Regions from separate parts of the Akkermansia sp. NBRC 115031 genome, predicted to be linked through region 1. Evidence: riboswitches for the same ligand, from Rfam matches in the RefSeq annotation. Region 1 holds a riboswitch; each other region holds the start of a gene.
The links. A riboswitch is a leader RNA that binds a small molecule or an ion and turns the genes downstream of it on or off. The one in region 1 is predicted to bind cobalamin.

Region 1 (2,261 bases):
TCCGGATTTCCGGGGCCGATGCCCACCCCGTAGAACTTTCCAGGGCTGGCCATGTCAATGCGCTTGTTTGGGGGTCATGAGGTCGTCCTCCGTGGTCCGGGCATGGCGGGAAAAAACGGCGCGGATGCCCGGGTTTTCCCCCAGCCCACGCAGGTGGGTCTTGACGGTGAAGCCCTCCTTCCTGAGCATGGAAGCCCAGGAATCCTCCTCATCCCCGCCCAGGTCGTTCTTGGCGTGGTCTCCGGCCACCAGCATGAAGGGGGCCAGCCAGACGGTCTTGGCGCCGGACTTTTTAAGCTGTTCCAGAATGGGGGCCACCCCCCGCGTTCCTTCCACGGTGGCGAAAAACGCCAGGCTGTCTCGGTCGTTCAGCTCGCGGGCGAAGTCGGAAAGCACCATGTCGCAGCGTCCTTCCTGCTGGCCGTGCCCCATGAGCAGGATGGCTTCATCCTTCTTCCGTTCCGCGGGGAAATGCTCCAGAAGGGCCGTGATGGCCTCGTTCCTGTCCCGTTCGCTTTCCAGCAGGGGGCGGCCGATGAACACGTGGTCAAAGCTGTCCGGATGGCGCGCCAGGAAACTGACGATCTGCCTCTCCATCCGGGAAAACTCCTCGCCGGGGGCGATGTGAAGGGACTGGACGCGCAATGTGCGTATGCCTTTGCGGGCCATCTGTTCCAGATTTTCCTCCACGGAGGGAACGGGGGTTCCGCGTCCGGCAAGCTTCTTGCGGATAATGCTTGAAGTGTAGCTCCACTTCAGGCGGTCCGGGGCATAATGGGCCAGCATGTCCTTCTCCAGCTCCTTGTAGGAGACGGTAGCGTCCTGGTGGCTGGTCCCGAAGGCCACGAGAAGAAGCCCTTCCTGCCGTGACGGCGCCGCCTGTTCCGCCGGGGCGGGGGACGCTTCCTCCCTGCATGGGGCGGCGGAAAGCACGGGCAGGGAAAACAGGGTGAGTCCTGCAAGAAAAACGGAGGAAAGGGGCAGGAATGCCCCCGGCACGTAAGAGGATGCTTCAATCATGCGTTGATGAGGTATGGTGAACCGAAGCAAGGATATTCGGACTCCGGGTCTCCAACCTCCCCCTCGCCTTCACCCTCCGGAATGGGAGGACTGGCTGACCGGAACGCTGGCGGAAAAGCGTTCCTTGAGGGTTTGTAACCCGATACCGCAGCGCGACTGTTTCCGGTTCTCACGGAATTCCCCGTTGCTTCGGCGTGTTTAATGGCGTTTTTAGCCGTCACTGTCAATGTTTATTAGAACGCCGCCGAATTTCCGGAGACTGGGAAAAAATGTGCGTGGACGGGTAAAAACCGCCTTTTGGCCGTTCCTGCGCCTGCTTTTGGAAAAAATGCAGGGTTCCGGATGCGGAAGCGGTGGAAGACGGGGCATTCCGGGGTGCAGAAATCCCGGCGGAAAAGAGAGGGAGGAAGCGGCCCATTCCGTACCGTGCCGGGGCTTTCCAATCCGGTGGGCCGCAGGCCGGAGTTTGCTGCTTGCAGAAGGCGGGGCAGGTATGAGAGCATGGAGCATGGCTTCTTCCCCGGATGTTGTAGAATATATCTGTTTCCAGCTCCGGCATGCCGGGGAGATTTCCTTCAAAAAAATGTTTGGGGAATACGGCCTGTACTGTGACCGGAAATATTTCGGCCTGGTATGTGACAACCAATTATTTGTCAAAATCACGGAGCCGGGCCTGAAGCTGCTTCCGCAGCAGGAGCAGGGCAGTCCCTATCCCGGCGCCAGGCCGCATTTCCTGATGACGGAACTGGATGATGACCGGGCTCTCTCCTCCTTTGTCCGGGCAACCTGTTCCGTTCTCTCCGCTCCGGATGTCTTATCCGGAAAGAAGAAAAAAGCTTCCGGAGAAAAAAGAAACAGGCGTCCGTAAACGCCTGTTTGTTCCGGATGAAATGCCGTTCGGCTGAAAGGCTTATTTATCTTCCGGAGCCTCTGGCACAGCCAGGGAAGAAAGGCTCTTTTTCAGATTGCCCGCAACGGTCTGCGTGGCTTCATTGTCGGACTCCGCGAATTTGTCCACGGCCTGCGCCAGGGACTTAAGGTCGGATTCCGAAACCTTGCGGCCTTTCGCCTTCCGCTGTTCCAGGGCGGAAATCTTCTTGTTGAGGTCGGCCAGCTTCGGCAGGTCCTTGTTCGCCTTCAGAGTCGCCAGCGGTTCGTCGAACTCCTTGACGGAGGGGACCGCCGTCTTGAGGCGCGTGATGGCCGTCACCGCTTCCAGCGGGTTGGACTGGATCTGGGCC
Region 2 (2,261 bases), on a different contig from region 1:
CATATGGCGTGGGGTATTCAAAGTAGGAATCCAGGCGGCGGTAGGTAAAGCCCACCTTCACCTTGTCATTGACGTCATAGCCCAGGCGCACGGCTTCCTGCCACTGGCGGAAGTCGTTCATGCCTTTCCGGTTGTCATAAATGGCCGGATAAATGGTGGGATCGTTTTCCGTGGATTCAAACCCCACGCCCACAAAGTAGGAAAGCTTCTTGATCTTGCCTGAGGAAGTCGCGTAGCTGTTGAAGGAATGGAAAGAACCGGCTTCCGCAAAAATCCTGGTCACGGGATCGCCTTCCCCTTCCGGGGTGTCCATGGCGACAACGCCGCCAATGGCGCCGGAACCGAAGACGGCGCCCTGGGCGCCCTTCACCACTTCCACATTGCCCACCGTAAAGAGATTGGTGATCCCCAGCAGCTTGTTGCCGGACATGTTGACATCACTGATGCGCATGCCGTCAACCATGGTCAGGGTGTAGGTTTCCTTGTTCATCCCGCGGATGACGGTGTTGCTCACGGAACCGCGCTGCCAGGTGCCGCCGCCGTCCAGCGTGAAGACGCCGGGAGTCTGGGAAAGGGCTCCTGTCAGGGTTTCAATGCCCGCCTTCTGGAATTCTTCCGGATTGATGATGGAAACGGATACCCCGGACCGGTTGTACGGCACGCCCGTAAAGTGGGACGCCATGGTCAATTCCGGCATGACCTGCATGGTTTCCGAACTGGCGGAGGGCTTGGAGTCTTCTTTTTTAGCGGACTCGGCAAGAGAGGACTGGCCTGCGAATGCGGCAAGGCCAACGGCAATAGCGCCCATCTGAAGGGCTTTCTTCGTATAAAGCATGGTTGTGGTGCCTTACGTTCGGTAACTCGCCGAACAGTTGGACAACCCCACAGGCTGGTCTTCTGGCTTGCGAGACAGGCTCGCTTACAGTGGCGGTACCGCTCCGGATTCACACCGGTATTCCCCAATCTATTTCCTGCCCGGCTACGGGCGTCCCTGAGGTCTGTAACCCTTCCCATAAGGGTTCATGAGACGGATGAAATACCAAAGAGACCGGTATGACAAGCCAAAAAAATTTTTCTTTGAACATTCCGCCGCTTTGCGGACGCTTCCTCTTTTCAGCCGCCGCACGCCATCCCGTTTTTCCAACCGGAGTTCTCCATTTTTGTCTTGTCACCCCCGGCGCGTACAGGACATGATGCGCCCATGACGCGCCTTTCACCCTCCTTCCCGCAGCGGGGAAGGATTTCCGTTTTCAGAGGAGTTCCCAACTTCCGGAAAAACCGTTTCTTCAAGGCGTTTCCTTCCTTTTCCCGGCACGCGCGGACGTCCGGACTTCCGGTCTCTACTACTACGGTATGAACAGTTTTTCACACGGAGGAGATTTAAAATCCCTGGCGGCGGACGCCGGACGGCCCGAACGGGAGATTCTGGATTTCAGCGTCAACCTGAGGCCGGAGGGAATGCCGGAGTTCATTGCCTCCGCGCTGTGGAAGGCCATGGATGCAGCCGTTCCCTACCCCTCCCCGGACATGGCGGAGCTGCGGGAACTGGCAGCGGTTCATTACGGGCTGCCTTCCGGTTGCTTCACCTTCGGCAACGGAGCCAACGAACTGATTCACGCCCTCCCGCGCGCGCTGGAACTGAAACAGGCCGTTATTCCGGAACCCGCTTTTTCCGAATACAGGCTGGCCTGCCTGCGCCATGGCACAGACGTTCTTTCCATCCGGACGGAGGAACGGAATTCCTTTATTCCGTCACCCCTCCTGACGGCGGAACAGGCCGCAGGCGGAAGCGCCGTTTTCCTGGCGAATCCCTGTAATCCGTCCGGCGGCCTGCTGGACGTTCCGGCCCTGCGCCAGGCCGTGCGGGACCGCCCCGGAGTCATCTGGATTATTGACGAATCTTTCATTGACTATGCGGACGGAACGGAATCGCTTCTCCGTGACGCGGCCCTTCTGCCCAACCTGGTTGTCCTGCGTTCCCTGACCAAATTTTACGGCATCGCCGGTGTCCGGTGCGGCTTTTCCGTCTGCGCCGCTCCGCTGGCGGAACGGCTGAGGCAGTCCCTGCCCGCGTGGAACGTGAACGCCTTTGCGGCGGCGGCGGCGCGGGCCGTCCTGGAACAGCCCCCTTCATGGGCGGACGGGGAACGCGCCCTGAACCGGGAACGCCGGGAAGACCTGTTCCGCAGGCTTTCCGCCCTGCCGGGCGCCGCAGTGCTCCCGTCCGGAGCCAACTTCCTGCTCTTCCGCCTGGCGGGGGC
Region 3 (2,261 bases), on a different contig from region 1:
AAAAAGTACAGTCCGCTCAGAGCCAGAAAAACAAGGGGTACGGCCATTCCCCATATCCAGAAGCTTCCCCTTGGAAAACCGAGCCTGAGCATGCACTCATAAACCAGGGCATGCGCGGCATATACAAAAAAGACGGAGGGAGCCAAACGGGCGCAGAAAGAGGAGATTCCCGGAAAATACCGCATCATCAAGAAGGCGCAGGATGTCAGCCACAGCACGCCCATGCACAAGGATAACGCAGACTCCTGAACGGTGCTGTACATTTCCCATTAAAAATAACGGGAAACACCATCAGCACGTACAGCCACGCTTTACCGACTGCATTCTTCAACTCTTCAAGGGAATAACGGCACAAAAACATGCCAAGGGCAAATGCTCCACCCCCCTGGGATGGATAACGCAGAAAACCTTGTCCATGTATTCGAAGGACAAGTAAAGGGAATTGCTCGTACTGAAAAGCACCAGGGAGGCCATGGACAGAATGAGCAGACAGGCCCGCGGCATCCGGAATAACGCTCCTGAAACCAGCACAAACACCATTAAATCCCGCAAAAACCATAAAACAGTTCCCAAAGGAGGGCGCCCTATTCCCAGACCGGTCATCCATTTTACAATGTCCGCGGGAAACCCGAACAAGGCCATGGAAACGAAAATCCAAAATAAATAGGCACACAGAATCAGAAACGCTTTTCTCCAGTTAAGCCAGGGCACCGGGGCCGGGCTGCCCCCATACTTCCGGGCCAGGAAGTAACCCGCCGCCATGAAAAAGAAAAATACGCCCGCACGTGTTGCATACACAGTGAAGCCATGAGAAGCGGGAGTATGCTGGATCATGATAAGCAACATGGCCAGCACACGGATAATATCTACCCACGGGTCACGGCACTTCTCCGTCAGTTTCCTTCCCCGGACGATGCCCGGCGCATGTGAAGGAGAGTTCGTTAACGCTTCATACATATGCCAAATACAATAACGAACATCCGGGGCGCCATGATAGCACGGCCGTCCTTCATGGCAATACGAAACAGGGAGCCAAACGCAAGAAAAAGTTCCAATTGACAGGGTCCGGAGGATATGTTAGGCATGCCATGCCTCCCTCACCAACCGGAGGCGCTTCCGGGAAGCCCGTGGTACGGGCAGGAAATAGATGGGGAATCCGGTGTGAATCCGGAGCGGTACCGCCACTGTATATTGCACGGCTTAAAAACCTGCAATGAGCCAGATCGCCAGCCCCGAAGTATTTTATGAACCGCCGGCGAGTATTCCGGCATTCAGACCATACACATGCATTCATCCAACACGCTCCGCTTGAACGGAGCAGACTATGATGGTCCGGCCTCCTTGAAGTCCGGAATGTTCAACACTCCTGAAAAAACACCGTGCCACGCCAGGCACCGGATGCAGGCTGTGGCTATGACCCTGGCCTGCCTCGGCATGCTGGGAACGGTCCATGCCCAGGATACTGCCAGGGAAGACCTGGCCGGCGCTTATGACGCCACTGTAGCCAGAACCGCCTCAGATGCGGCCCTGGGAACGGTCTCCGCCACATTCAACGTGACAGGCTCCAGCAACGTGCGCGGAATCTGGGGAAAATCAGGCACCCTCAGCATTGGCGCGATTGCCGGGGATGCCGTATTCAACGTCTCCTCCACGGCAAACAACGCCTTCGGCATTGACACCTCCTCCGGAGTCAATGTGGACATCGGCACCCTGGCAGGAACATTCAACATCTCCGCAGCCAGAACGAATGCCACCGGCATCCGGAGCTACGGGAAAATACTCTCCATCGGAACGATCACGGAAGACGCCCTCATCTCCATCACGGCCAATTTCTCCTCCAATGGCATTTACGCCTATCAGGGGCGCCTGGACATTGGAACGATGGCCGGCAAAATCTCCGTGGACCTGGGAACAGGAAACTATGCGAGGGGACTGTATGCCTACGGAAATACCATGGACTACCAGGGCCCGCGCTACAAGGACGTCAACATCGGCACCTTTTCCTCCACCGGCAGCATTTCCGCGGCGACGGCCGGCGGCTACGGAGCCAGAGGCATCCAGTCCAACTACGGGCAGGTGAACATTACCCGGCTGGACGGTCAAATCACCGCAGCCTCCGGCTCCAATGATGAAAGCGAGGACTTTTCCGCCATCGGCATTGAAGCCAGGGAAAACATCACGCTGGGCGACATGGGAGCAACGGGAAGCGTTACCGCCACGACCAACGGCATGGACGCCTACGGCCTCTTCGCCGGAGAAGA

Region 2: another riboswitch for cobalamin. It lies ahead of QSJ36_RS00870 (TonB-dependent receptor); the one in region 1 lies ahead of QSJ36_RS12665 (sirohydrochlorin cobaltochelatase).
Region 3: another riboswitch for cobalamin. It lies ahead of QSJ36_RS00830 (autotransporter outer membrane beta-barrel domain-containing protein); the one in region 1 lies ahead of QSJ36_RS12665 (sirohydrochlorin cobaltochelatase).

Annotation. Positions count from the first base shown of each region.
Region 1 covers NZ_BSQU01000012.1:27,050-29,310, forward strand. Annotated here, with positions in the region: gene cobI (precorrin-2 C(20)-methyltransferase) at 1-53, opposite strand, end outside; gene QSJ36_RS12665 (sirohydrochlorin cobaltochelatase) at 55-1,020, opposite strand; cobalamin riboswitch at 1,030-1,235, opposite strand; gene QSJ36_RS12670 (TfoX/Sxy family protein) at 1,529-1,888, shown strand; gene QSJ36_RS12675 (TlpA disulfide reductase family protein) at 1,931-2,261, opposite strand, start outside.
Region 2 covers NZ_BSQU01000001.1:223,130-225,390, reverse strand. Annotated here, with positions in the region: gene QSJ36_RS00870 (TonB-dependent receptor) at 1-835, opposite strand, end outside; cobalamin riboswitch at 870-1,017, opposite strand; gene QSJ36_RS00865 (cobyric acid synthase) at 1,354-2,261, shown strand, end outside.
Region 3 covers NZ_BSQU01000001.1:214,974-217,234, reverse strand. Annotated here, with positions in the region: gene QSJ36_RS00835 (acyltransferase family protein) at 328-957, opposite strand; cobalamin riboswitch at 1,112-1,250, shown strand; gene QSJ36_RS00830 (autotransporter outer membrane beta-barrel domain-containing protein) at 1,285-2,261, shown strand, end outside.